DNA from 3 places in the Lysinibacillus sp. C5.1 genome. Region 1 is predicted to be linked to each of the others. Evidence: a T-box and tRNA genes for the amino acid it is inferred to sense, from the RefSeq annotation. Region 1 holds a T-box; the other regions hold tRNA genes.
The links. The T-box of region 1 lies ahead of argS (arginine--tRNA ligase). A T-box ahead of a tRNA ligase gene usually reads a tRNA of that ligase, here a tRNA-Arg.
Positions count from the first base shown of each region.

Region 2: it has a tRNA-Arg gene. The T-box ahead of argS (arginine--tRNA ligase) is inferred to sense a tRNA for this amino acid. The anticodon was not compared.
Region 3: it has a tRNA-Arg gene. The T-box ahead of argS (arginine--tRNA ligase) is inferred to sense a tRNA for this amino acid. The anticodon was not compared.

Region 1 is NZ_CP066226.1:2,366,129-2,370,420, forward strand. Features, by position in the region: gene I5435_RS11455 (pyridoxal phosphate-dependent decarboxylase family protein) at 1-1,397, shown strand, start outside; gene I5435_RS11460 (hypothetical protein) at 1,684-1,998, shown strand; T-box leader at 2,163-2,380, shown strand; gene argS (arginine--tRNA ligase) at 2,422-4,095, shown strand; gene I5435_RS11470 (MFS transporter) at 4,281-4,292, shown strand, end outside.
Region 2 is NZ_CP066226.1:3,821,232-3,825,523, forward strand. Features, by position in the region: gene I5435_RS18670 (amino acid ABC transporter ATP-binding protein) at 1-155, opposite strand, end outside; gene I5435_RS18675 (amino acid ABC transporter permease) at 152-856, opposite strand; gene I5435_RS18680 (basic amino acid ABC transporter substrate-binding protein) at 951-1,745, opposite strand; tRNA gene I5435_RS18685 (tRNA-Arg) at 2,250-2,324, opposite strand; gene clpP (ATP-dependent Clp endopeptidase proteolytic subunit ClpP) at 2,632-3,219, shown strand; gene I5435_RS18695 (HPr family phosphocarrier protein) at 3,388-3,645, opposite strand; gene whiA (DNA-binding protein WhiA) at 3,758-4,292, opposite strand, start outside.
Region 3 is NZ_CP066226.1:3,344,536-3,348,827, forward strand. Features, by position in the region: gene I5435_RS16340 (ORF6N domain-containing protein) at 1-455, opposite strand, end outside; gene I5435_RS16345 (helix-turn-helix transcriptional regulator) at 498-737, opposite strand; gene I5435_RS16350 (helix-turn-helix domain-containing protein) at 891-1,289, shown strand; gene I5435_RS16355 (ImmA/IrrE family metallo-endopeptidase) at 1,397-1,900, shown strand; partial or broken gene tnpA (IS200/IS605 family transposase) at 2,095-2,286, opposite strand; tRNA gene I5435_RS16365 (tRNA-Arg) at 2,459-2,532, opposite strand; gene I5435_RS16370 (SDR family NAD(P)-dependent oxidoreductase) at 2,753-3,499, shown strand; gene I5435_RS16375 (hypothetical protein) at 3,583-4,251, shown strand.

The DNA.
Region 1 (4,292 bases):
TTTTATCAGATCAGCAAAATTTGCATAGCCAAAAAGTCATTGAATTCTCAAACGACAATGTATTTCAAATATTGGATGATTTAGCGATACCAAATGAAGGTAGACCGATGTGCGACGTTCTATCTGATGCAGTAGAATTTATTTATAAATATAGAGCTAAGCTAAATCATCCTCGTTATTTTGGTTTTGTACCAGGTCCTGCATCACTTATCTCTTGGGTAGCTGATGTTGTAACCAATGCTTACAATATGCATGCAGGAAGTTGGATGTCAACACCTACGGCTAGTTATATTGAAAAGGAACTGATCGCTTGGTTAAATAATAAAATTGGTTACACCGAACAATCTGGAGGAATTTTTGTATCAGGTGGTTCGATTGCAAATATTACTGCGTTAACAGTAGCGCGCGATAACAAATTAAATGGCGACCTTGCCAAAGGAATAGCCTATATTTCCGATCAAACACACTCATCTGTAAAGAAAGGTCTTAAAATAATTGGTGTAAGCGATCGTAATATTCGAATTATTCAAACGGATAATTTTAAATTAAATACAATGATGTTGAATGAACAAATAAAAGCAGACTTATCATTAGGCTTAAAGCCATTTATAGTAATTGCGAGTGCTGGTTCCACTAATACAGGAAGTATTGATCAGATGGAAGATATTCATCGCATTTGCCAAAAGTTTAATCTTTGGATGCATGTTGATGGGGCTTATGGTGCGACTGTCCTTTTGTCAAAAAAGCATAAAAGTAAATTAAAAGGGATTGAAAAAGCTGATAGCGTCAGTTGGGATGCCCATAAATGGTTATTTCAGACGTATGGTTGTGGTATGATTTTGGTTAAAAATAAAAACTTATTATTTCATAGTTTTCATACTAACCCTGAATATTTAAGAGATGCACAAATAAATAATGAAGAAATCAATTTTTGGGACTTTGGTATGGAACTGACACGCCCAGCTAGAGCGCTAAAGCTGTGGTTCACGTTGCAAGTTCTGGGGTCGGATAAGATGGAGGAATTTATTAATCATGGTATACGTCTAGCAGAATATGCAGAATGTGAAGTATTAAAGTACAAGGATTGGAACATTATAACGAAAGCGAACTTGGCAATCGTCAATTTTCGATTTTCACCACCGCATTTTGACGATGAAATCATAAATAAAGTGAATACAGAAATTTCGAGAAAAATGGTTAGTAGTGCTTATGCCGGTGTCTTTACGACAATTTTAAACGGCCAAGTAGTTTTAAGAATTTGTACGATTAATCCTGAAACAACCGATATGGAAATAAAGAAGACGATTGCACTTTTGGATAAATACGCAAGAGCCATTTCTGTCAAAATGCTTTCCGATGTCAATAAAAGCAAGGAGCTACAGACTGTCAAAAATTGAAGATGCTGTCTATTTGTTTTCGCATCATTTAGATGAAAGGTATTTATTTAATATAAAAAGAACATGTTTTGAAAATCAAAATATGTTCTTTTCTTATGGCCAAACGCATATAAACACCTTATTAGCTGTAGGTATTATACTTGTAAAAGTAGGTGTATTATTTTAATAATCAAACAAATAATGTTAACATAGAAAGATGTATATAATTGGTAATATTTACTTTGGTATAATCTAGGTGTAAAACGGTTACAAGCGAAAGAATTCTTTCATTATAGGAGGATGAACAATGGAGACAAAAGAACAAATATTACACTTGTTATTGCAAAAGGGCTTTAAGTTTAGATTTTATGAAGATCAAAATTTACTTTTCTATACAAAAGAGATTACGGAACCTGTATTTGTTAAATGGTTTGCTGAAGAACACTGTCATTTGCCTGACTGTGATTTAACGCATGTGTCGATTTCCCTTGAAATTACGGATAATCTCGAACGTGCGCAATATACTTTCTTTAATGGAATTGATAAACAATATATTTTTAAAGACTTACTAGAGTTTAGAGAAGTATTGGAAAAGCTACCTAATTTAATTGAATTACGCTAATGGATAATTTTTTAATGAAAGAGTGAGCTTAATGTCAGAAGGAAAAATGCTTTCTGTCTTTACTAGAAACAGTTTGACATTGTCCATCGTTTTCTACTTAAACCAACTCAACGTTGACTTGAAGGATATAATCATGTAAAATATTCCAAAATTAATTAATAATTATACATTCTGTGAAAAAGATAGTAATTCATTTTGAGCTGCTAAGCGAGTTAGGGATGGTGTGAGCCTAATGCAGATCGTTTGAATGAAACGCACTTTAGAGAAGTTTCCCGAAATACTAGTAGGGAATACCGGGGCGTCACCCCGTTATCAATTGAAAGTGGTCATAATAATGGCAACTAGAGTGGTACCACGGGAATGCAATGCTCTCGTCTCTTATTTGAGACGGGGGCTTTTTTATTTGTAGAGGAGGGAATGGATATGATAACAGAAATTGCGAAAAGTTTAGCGATCGCATTACATCAGCAAGTAACAGTAGAGGACATTAAAACATTACTTGAAAAACCTAAAAATAGAGCAATGGGTGATTTTGCCTTGCCATGTTTTAAACTGTCTAAACAGCTAAGTAAATCTCCACAAACCATTGCAGTTGAAATTCAAAAAAATGTAACGTGTGAGTTAATTCAATCCGTCGAGCTAGTTGGCGGATATGTAAATTTATTTTTAAATCAACACCACATCACGCAACAAGTATTAAGTAAAATGATGATAGAGCAAAAATTATATGGAACAAGTCCGATAAGTAAAGGCAATGTTGTATTCGACTTTTCTTCCCCTAATATCGCCAAGCCTTTCTCAATGGGCCATTTACGTTCAACTGTTATAGGGAATGCGCTTGCCAATTTAGCAGAGAAAAATGGTTATAAGGCTATTCGTATCAATCATTTAGGCGATTGGGGTACTCAGTTTGGAAAGTTAATTGTCGCTTATCATCTATGGGGAAACCAACAAGCAATTGAAGCAGCACCAATTAAAGAATTATTGAAAATTTATGTAAAATTTCATGAAGAAGCACAACAAGATGCAACGTTAATTGTACAAGCGAGAGCGGCATTTAAAGCGTTAGAAGATCAAGATGAAGAGGCGCTTGCTCTCTGGCAATGGTTTAGAGAGGTATCATTAGAAGAATTCAAGGGACTATATCAGCTGTTAGGTATTCAATTTGATCGTTACGAAGGAGAAGCGTTCTATAATGATAAAATGGCAACGGTTGTAAGAGAATTACAAGCAAAAGAACTACTAACACTATCAGAAGGTGCATATGTGGTTGAACTTGAGGATATGCCTCCTTGTATCATCAAGAAAACAGACGGAGCTACACTGTATGCTACGCGTGATTTAGCAGCCGCCTTTTATCGACAGCAACAGTATAATCCTGAAAAAATTTATTATGTCGTGGGCAATGAACAAACATTACATTTCCAACAGTTATTTCACGTTATTGAAAAAATGGGGTATGCTTGGGCACAAGATTTATGTCATGTGGCTTTTGGAATGATGCTTCAAGAGGGAAAAAAGATGTCAACGCGAAAAGGGAAAATGGTTCTTCTTCATGATGTATTGACAGAAGCGATTGAGACTGCAAAACAAAGTATTCAACTGAAAAATCCACATTTACAAAATAAAGAAGAAGTGGCGAGGCAGGTTGGTGTAGGTGCCGTTATTTTCAATGACTTAAAAAATAATCGCATCCATGATATTGAATTTTCTATAAACGACATGATGCAGTTTGAAGGGGAAACGGGCCCATATATCCAATATACGCATGCACGCATTCACTCCATTTTGGACAAAGCAGATGGTCCACTTGAGGAAGTGTCTTTCCAACCGTTAGGACAACAAGCATGGCAGGTCTTGTTGTTACTTGAACAATTTCCTCGCGTAATTGCGAACGCGTATGAGCAAGTTGATCCTTCCATCATAGCTAAATATGCTTTACAATTAGCTCGTGCGTTTAATAAATACTATGCAACGAATAAAATTCTAGCAAAAGATCGCTTACAAGGTTGCCGTTTAACATTATGTCATTGTGTAGCTATGATTCTAAACGAAGCATTAGCTTTATTAGGAATCGAAGCACCGAAAAATATGTGACACTTCTCTAAGTTTATTGTGCCAAAAGCACAAATAAAGCAGGATGCATATAAAAATAATGAAATATTGACGGTAAGCAGAGAAAATGCTAAAAGAAGACTAGAAGAAATCGGATGTCTGATAACACTATTTATCAAGGACAATGACATAGTAGTGAACTTGGCATTAGAAAGGTATTCAACGTTATGAATAATAAA
Region 2 (4,292 bases), 1.5 Mb from region 1:
TCTTCCAGCATATTGATGCAACGTAAAAAAGTACTTTTCCCTGACCCTGAAGGACCAATGACACAAACGACTTGCTTCTCTTGTATTTCGTAATCAATGCCCTTCAATACTTCGAGCTTCCCAAAGTATTTGTGTAGGTTTTCAATTTTAATCATCTTGCTTCTCTCCCTTCTGCTTTACGAGGGACATAACTATTGCTAAATCGCTTCTCTATAAAGGCGACTACCTTTGTTACAACATATGTTAAAACCAAGTATAGTAGGGCAGCGACAATATACGGTTCCCAGAAACGGAAACTCGCACCCGCTACTACTTTACTTGCATATAAAATATCTGGTGCTGCAATAACCGTTACTAGAGAAGAATCTTTTAGTAACGCAATAAATTCGTTACCAAGTGGTGGAATCATACGTCTAAAGGCTTGTGGTAAAATTACTTTTTTCATCGCTTGATTGTGTGTTAAGCCAAGTGAACGTGCTGCTTCCATTTGCCCTTTATCAATGCTCTGAATACCCGCACGAAAAATTTCTGCATTATAAGCAGCACAGTTTAATACAAGTGCTGTAATACCAGAAACCATATAACCTAATGAATGACCAAAAATTGTTGGAATAACCGCTAAATGAATTAGTAAAATTTGCACAAGCATTGGTGTTCCACGGAATAAATCCACATATAGTTTAGATGGCCAGTAAATTAACTTATTTTGCGATAGTTTTCCTAAACCTAATAGTAAGCCTAAAATAATACCACCAAAATAACCGCTGAGTGTTAAAATGATTGTTATACCTATACCACGTATAAACATATCACGGTAGTTCCAAACTATGTCCCATTGTAAATCAAAGATGTCCATCAGAACCCCTACTTTCCCATTCAAATTCTCTACTATTAAATCCCCTAATAAATCAAATGAGCCGCTAGCATGATTCGGCTAACGGCATCGTTTATTACTTAAAGTCCTGACCAGTAATTTCTGCTAATTTACCATTGTCTTTAATTTTTTGTAGACCTTCATTTAATAGTTTTAATAACTCCGTATTGCCTTTTTTCACCATAAAGCCATAGTATTCTTTTTCAAATGCATCATCTTCAATTACTTTAAGTTTTGCATTTGGATTTGCCTTGATATATTCGTAAATAACTGCATTGTCGCCAATTGTTGCATCTACGTTACCGTTTAACATTTCTTGAATAGCAACTGGTTGGTTTTCAAATGCCATGATGTTTGTACTTGCATCGCCTTGTAATTTTTTTGCTGCCATATGACCCGTTGCATTAATTTGTACTGAAATCTTTTTATCTTTTAAATCAGCTAATGACTTAATATCAGAATCTTCTTTTACAACGATTAATAATTGAGATTCATAATATGGTTCTGTAAAATCAAATGATGCTTTACGTTCTTCATTGATCGTAATACCAGATGCACCGATATGTGTTTCACCATTTTTAATTGTTTGGAATACTGGCTCCCAGCCAATGTTTTCCCATTCTACTTTAAAGCCCATTTCATCAGCAATCGCTTGCAAAATATCGACATCTAATCCTACAATATTGCCTTTATCGTCAATTGACTCGAACGGTGCAAATGTAGCCTCTGTTCCTACCTTATACACCTTGTCCTTCGCGCCACCATCAGCCGGTGCATCACCAGTAGATGTGTCTTCTTTAGCACCGCAGCCCGCTAGCACAAGCGTAAATGCCGCCACGATCATCAATAACGTCCAAAAACGTTTTTTCATAGTTTTTCCCCCTAAACATTTAATCATTTTCCGACCACTTCATTTTTCTCAATTCGGAAATGTTAGACTATTAGGTCAATTATAGTGTCAATAGAGTTGATATACAATACGATTTCGTATAAAAGTGATTATTTTTTCATAAAAATGAATTTTACTAAGCATAATGAAGAAAAATTATGTAATAAAAACAAGATACTTGTCACAAAATGTATACTTATGCAATTTTAAGATCGTTTTTATACAGATTTTAGATATTTTTGAGCACAAAAAAAGAATCCCCTCAGATAGGATTCTTCTTTTGGGCTAGCGTGCTAGCCTCACGTTCGGTATGTTCACTAAAAAAATTTTTGGAGTTGTTGCTTTTTGAAGGTTTAGAAAGGAATAAATCTGGGAATAATGCCTACGGGACAATATTCCCCCTATTCCTCTCTTTCTCCCCTAAGCAGGCTGCTAAACTACTTATAGGAGAACGAGCTATAAAAGTATATCAAATAATCAGTAAAATGGCGCCCTCGGAGGGAATCGAACCCCCAGTGCAAGAACCGGAATCTTACGTGTTATCCATTACACCACGAGGGCAATTGAACATAAAAAAAAAGTACTCACTCTAAGGCTTTACGGTAAAGCATCATGTAGATAATCCTCATTTCAGAAGCATACCTGCAAAATAGTGTACTGTACTTTAACTTACGACCTTTCCATTATACAAACGTCTTGCCCATTTTTCAACTATAAATTTTTATTTTTGTTATATATTTTATTTCTTAATATCAGCGTTAATATTTGACCTTCCCTGACTATAATGTGTATGATAAGGTTACAACTGAAATATAATGGATGATTTCAGTAAAAGTATTCGAATTTAGTTTTTTAAGGAGGATTTAACATGAATTTAATTCCTACAGTTATTGAACAAACAAGTCGTGGTGAACGTGCTTATGACATTTATTCACGACTACTAAAAGACCGTATTATCCTATTAGGTAGTGCGATTGATGACAACGTTGCAAACTCAATCGTTGCACAGCTTCTATTCTTAGAAGCAGAAGATCCAGATAAAGATATTTCTCTTTACATTAACTCACCAGGTGGTTCGATTACAGCTGGTATGGCCATCTACGATACAATGCAATTCATCAAGCCAAAAGTACAAACAATTTGTATTGGTATGGCTGCATCTATGGGTGCTTTCCTACTTGCTGCTGGTGAACCTGGTAAACGTTATGCATTACCAAATGCAGAAGTAATGATTCACCAACCACTTGGTGGTGCACAAGGTCAAGCGACTGAAATTGAAATTGCGGCAAAACGCATTTTATTCCTTCGTGAAAAATTAAATGGTATTTTATCTGAACGTACAGGTCAGCCATTAGAAGTCATCTCAAGAGATACAGACCGTGATAACTTCATGACAGCTGAACGTGCGAAAGAATACGGCTTAATCGACCATATTTTTGTACGTAACGAACGCTAATTAGAAAAACCGCTAAGCTCAAATGGCTTAGCGGTTTTTTTAATGGGTGCTAGGCTCTCACGTAAGACATAAAACATCCGCTCACTAGCGCGAGTCGCAACTTTCATATGTGTCCGCCCAACGGCAATATCAAAAACCTCTAAGCTCTTGTGACTTAGAGGTTTTTGATTAGTCTTCCTTTTCAATAAGCGCAGCTAAGGATGAAACCGCTTGCTCTGCATCGCTACCTTCACTGCTTAAAACAACCTTCGTGCCTTTTGCAATGGCTAAGCTCATTACACCCATAATGGATTTGGCATTTACTTTTTTATCGTCTTTCTCAAGAAAAATATCAGCGCTGAAACGATTTGCTTCCTGTACAAACAACGCTGCTTGTCTAGCTTGAAGTCCTAATTTTAATTTTACCTGGACTGTTTTTTCAGTCATTCGCAATACTCCCCTTCACTACCGTTCATCTATTAGTATTATATTACCTCACTTAACAGCAGAAGAACAATAAGCGATTGTGCTTGCTTTCATATCGAATACGCATGAAAACTTAACCGCCTATCTTTTCACCTCTTCTTAATGCATCTGCTATTTCGTCTATTTTACGCAATCGATGATTGACTCCTGATTTACTAACCGTTCCACTTGATACCATTTCACCAAGTTCTTTTAACGTCACATCTTGATATTCCACACGTAGGCGTGCAATTTCGCGCAGTTTTTCAGGCAACTGATCTAAGCCAATGGAATTTTCGATAAATCGAATATTTTCTACCTGACGCAGTGCAGCACCTATTGTTTTATTCAAGTTTGCTGTCTCACAGTTCACAATACGATTCACACTATTGCGCATATCGCGTAATATACGAACATCTTCAAATTTCATCATGGCTTGATGGGCTCCGACAATATTTAAAAAGTCGGAAATCTTTTCCGCTTCCTTTAAGTATGTCACAAAGCCCTTCTTGCGTTCAATGGTTTTTGCATTCAATTCAAATTCGTTCATTAAATCCATTAATGCCTCACCATGCTCTTTATACAAAGAATAAATTTCTAAATGATAGGCAGACGTTTCTGGATTATTT
Region 3 (4,292 bases), 980 kb from region 1:
ATAATCATAGACAGGTCCTGTCCATGCTGTTCTTGTTGAATTGCTTGAGTATCTTTCACTAAATCAGCAGTTGTACGAAGATCGGTCACATGTGTTTGATTTTTAAATAAAGGAATTACATTTTCTTTCACCGTGTAGTATTCGTCTACTAAATTTTCATACGCGTCCCAAGCTTCATCTGTATTTAGAAATTTAGCATGTAGCCAAGCTCCCTTTTCAGTCCAAAGATATAACGCTCTACCCTGATTGGAAATTTGTAAGTGTTGTTGCGTTTCTCGAAAATTCAATAATTCCTTACCTTCTAATTTGATAAAGTGCTTATATTCTTTATATCGATCTTTATTTTCTGAAAAGTTTTTATAAATATGGTCACTAATTGTTCCATAACTTTCAGCAATTTGTGCTGTCGTAAGGATTCTACAATTTTCATATAAGATAATTTGTAATAATTTCATGTCAATATATCCTCCTTTATTAATAAACTTTGTATCATATCGCTACACAAACACATTTACACAGCCATTTTGTAACGAATCGTTACTTTTATCATCAAAAAAAAGAACCCAATCAAAATCTAGTACTACCGCAATAGATTTAGCAACATGTACAGAAGGCCTGCGTTTATCTTGTTCAATCATGGTATAATATGCTCGTTTAATTCCAGATGCTTTAGCGACATCATCATGAGTCAGATTATTTGCTAAACGTTTTGTCTTTAACCAAGTTCGATTTTCCAATTATTCACCAACTTTCATATAGCTTATTTATAATATAGTATCAATTCGTTACTTAGTCAATCATATTTGTATCGTTTCGTTACATTTTTATTTTTTATTGGATTAGTAACAATTTGTTACATATAATGATATTTAGAAACGCGAGGTGAAATTATGCTAGGTGGACGCTTGAAATATCTACGAAAATCAAATAACAAAACGCAACAAGATATAGCAGACATTCTAGGCATTACTAGACCAGCTTATACTGCTTATGAACAAGGTAAAAGAAATCCTGATTATGAAATTTTAGAAAAAATTGCGGACTACTATAATGTGTCTATAGATTATCTTTTAGGGAGAACAGATAATAAAGGAGCTTTACATACCCAAGCTGGCATCTCTGATAATGAATACAACAATCTAAGTGCATATCAAAAAGAGGTAATTGATTTCTTTTTAACTAGAGAAGATTTATTTTTTAAAAACCAGCCAGAAAATTTACTGGATGCGTTAGAACAATTTGAAGTTTTCTATGAAGTATTGAAACGGCAACAAGAAAACAAAAAATAAAATCACAATAATTTGCAACGTTTCCAATCATTTTAAAATTCGCCTTTTCTTTGGTGAATTTTTTTGTTACCATAAACAGAACATATGTTTGATAAAAGGGGGATATTATGAATTTTATTTATACTCATCTAGAAGATTATATTCGTGAATTATATACAAGTATTGATGTGACAACACCTAAACATCTTAATCCAGGATTAATCGCCTCACGCCTTGGTTTTACACTATACTTTTTACCTTACGATTCTACCAATACAGGAAATGTAATTTTTATTGATTCTAGATTGTCTGAAGAAAGGCAGTGGCAGGATTTCGGGCATGAGTTATGTCATGCGACGGTACACTCTGGTAATCAAGCTAAATCAATTCAGCTTTTTAGAGAATATCAAGAATGGAAAGCAAATAGTTTTGCTCTCCAAGCCTGTGTACCCACTTTTATGCTTAATAAGCTAAAACTACCTTCAAATGAGGAAAAAGCAATTATTACAATTCAAGCGTTCTTTCATGTAGAATACGATTTTGCGAAGAAAAGATTATATCACTATCTTAATAATCATTATTTTGATGGTTATAGACTCACTGAAGGGAGTAATTATTGTGAAGTACGTTAAATTACGATTGATTAACTGCAATAATTAGTGTTAGTCAGAGTGAAATAGTGTAAACGAAAAAAGTAGTAACCATTCTATCTAAGAACATCAAAAATAGTCAGTTCGAAGATGATGCCGATAAACGAATAGAATAACCATATTATTTTCAAATGAATGCGCAACCCTTTTGCCCTGAAATGAAACAATTAGCTACCCAACATGTGAATAGGATCAGGGCAAGCTGTTGCTTCAATTATTTCTACTCCTTTTCTTTCACATAACTGGCGAAGAATTCTACCTACATCTACTTTAATTTGTCCATAAATAATCTGCCTTCTATATTTTGGCGCAAAGACGATGTGATACTTACAATTCCATGTTGTGTGTGCTAAACTTTTATTATCCATTTGGATCCCCTTTTGTACGAAGTCGGTTGACCAGACCTGAATTTATCGTACGGCTGGGGATTTTTTCTTGTCCATAGCTAGAAGCTCTTTAGAACCCCTCGCATAGCAAGGGGTTTTCAAAAAAACACAATAAAAAGCCTTACAACCGTTGTGGCTGTAAGGCTTACGTTAGCGTCCCAGGAGGGATTCGAACCCCCGACCGACGGCTTAGAAGGCCGTTGCTCTATCCTGCTGAGCTACTGAGACATGGTGTGTGTGTTCCTAAAAACCTCTTAGGAAAGACAATATTTATTATATGTCCTTTATTACATAATGTCAACATGAATTTTACTATGGAGGCAAGGTTTGCCTTGAAAATATTATATACCTATTTATTGTATGATGCTATAGCTTTCTTTATGTTATTTCACTGCATTACATTGTCTTATTTTTTGTTAAAATAATAAGCAAAAATGGAGGTATGTGTATGTTTGAAAAGTCGGTGGTTGTGGTGACTGGTGGTGCGCAAGGAATTGGAGAAGGGATTGTGCGTGCATATGCACAGCGTGGTGCCAAGGTTGTAATTGCAGATGTGAATGTAGAGCTGGGGCATCAATTAGCGCAAGACTGCAATGAGCAAGGGTATTCGGCATTGTTTGTGGAGGCGGATGTGTCTAAGGAACAAGATATTGTTGCGTTAATGCAGCAAACGGTCCAACATTTTGGGACGATTACGATTTTAATTAATAATGCGGGTAAGTTTGAGCATGTGTCACCTTATGATATTACGGTTGCGCAGTGGCATAATCTTTTACAAACGAATTTAACGAGTGTTTTATTCTGTTCTAGAGAAGCGGCTAAAATCATGCGAACAAATGAGCTTGGAGGTTCGATTGTTTCTTTAGCCTCTACACGGGCTTTTATGTCTGAGCCTTATAGTGAAGCGTATGCCGCTTCCAAGGGCGGTATTGTAGCGTTAACGCATGCATTAGCCCGCTCTTTCGGTCCAGATAACATTACGGTCAATTGTATATCACCTGGCTGGATTGAAACCGGTGATTATGAACAGCTACGTGCTATCGATCATGAACAACATCTAGTAGGGCGTGTTGGTGTGCCGGAAGATATTGCACAAGCTTGTCTGTACTTAACAAATCCTGCGAATCGATTTGTCACAGGGATTAATATTACGGTCGATGGAGGCATGACAAAGAAAATGATCTATGAGGAATAATGGACGCATCTGGATTCTTGCACATTCAAGGATCGTGTAGAGTATTCTACACTAGAATGAATTTTTTAAGGGAGTGGTGTGCATTGTTTCCATATTCAAACAGCTATTCCGGGAATTCTTTAAGCGTCATCTATACGGCTCCATCCAACCAGTATACAGCGCCTATTCGGCACTTTTTACAGCCGCAACAGGATCATCGCAGATGCATTAGTAAAGCAGAGGCTGATTTTATGGCGATGAATCGACTGTTGTGGATGGAGCATGTTAATTGGACGAGGATGACCATTATAAGTATTGTCTTTAATTTGCCGGATTTACCATTTGTGCAAGCACGTCTTTTACGCAATGCGACGGATTTAGGTAATTGTCTGCGCCCCTTTTACGGCGATCAAATAGCAGATCGCTATGCAGAGCTAATAAAAGAGCATTTACTTATTGCAGCGCAGCTTGTTACAGCGGCGAATAAAGGAGATGCGGCAACAGCAGCGGCTAAAGAACAAGAATGGTATCGTAATGCCGATGACATTGCCATATTTTTAAGTTCCATTAATCCATATTTAACTAAAGAAGCTGTGCAGCAAATGTTTTATCGCCATTTAGCTTTAACGAAAAAAGAAGCCGTGACGATGATTCAAAAAGACTATCAATCAGACGTGCAAGTGTTTGATGATATAGAGGCAGAGGCACTTGCCATGTCAGACATGATAGCAAATGCCATTGTCATGCAGTTTTGCTACCGCTTTTATTCATAATAAATAAAAAACCAGATTCATCGACAATCAGCATTTGTCCA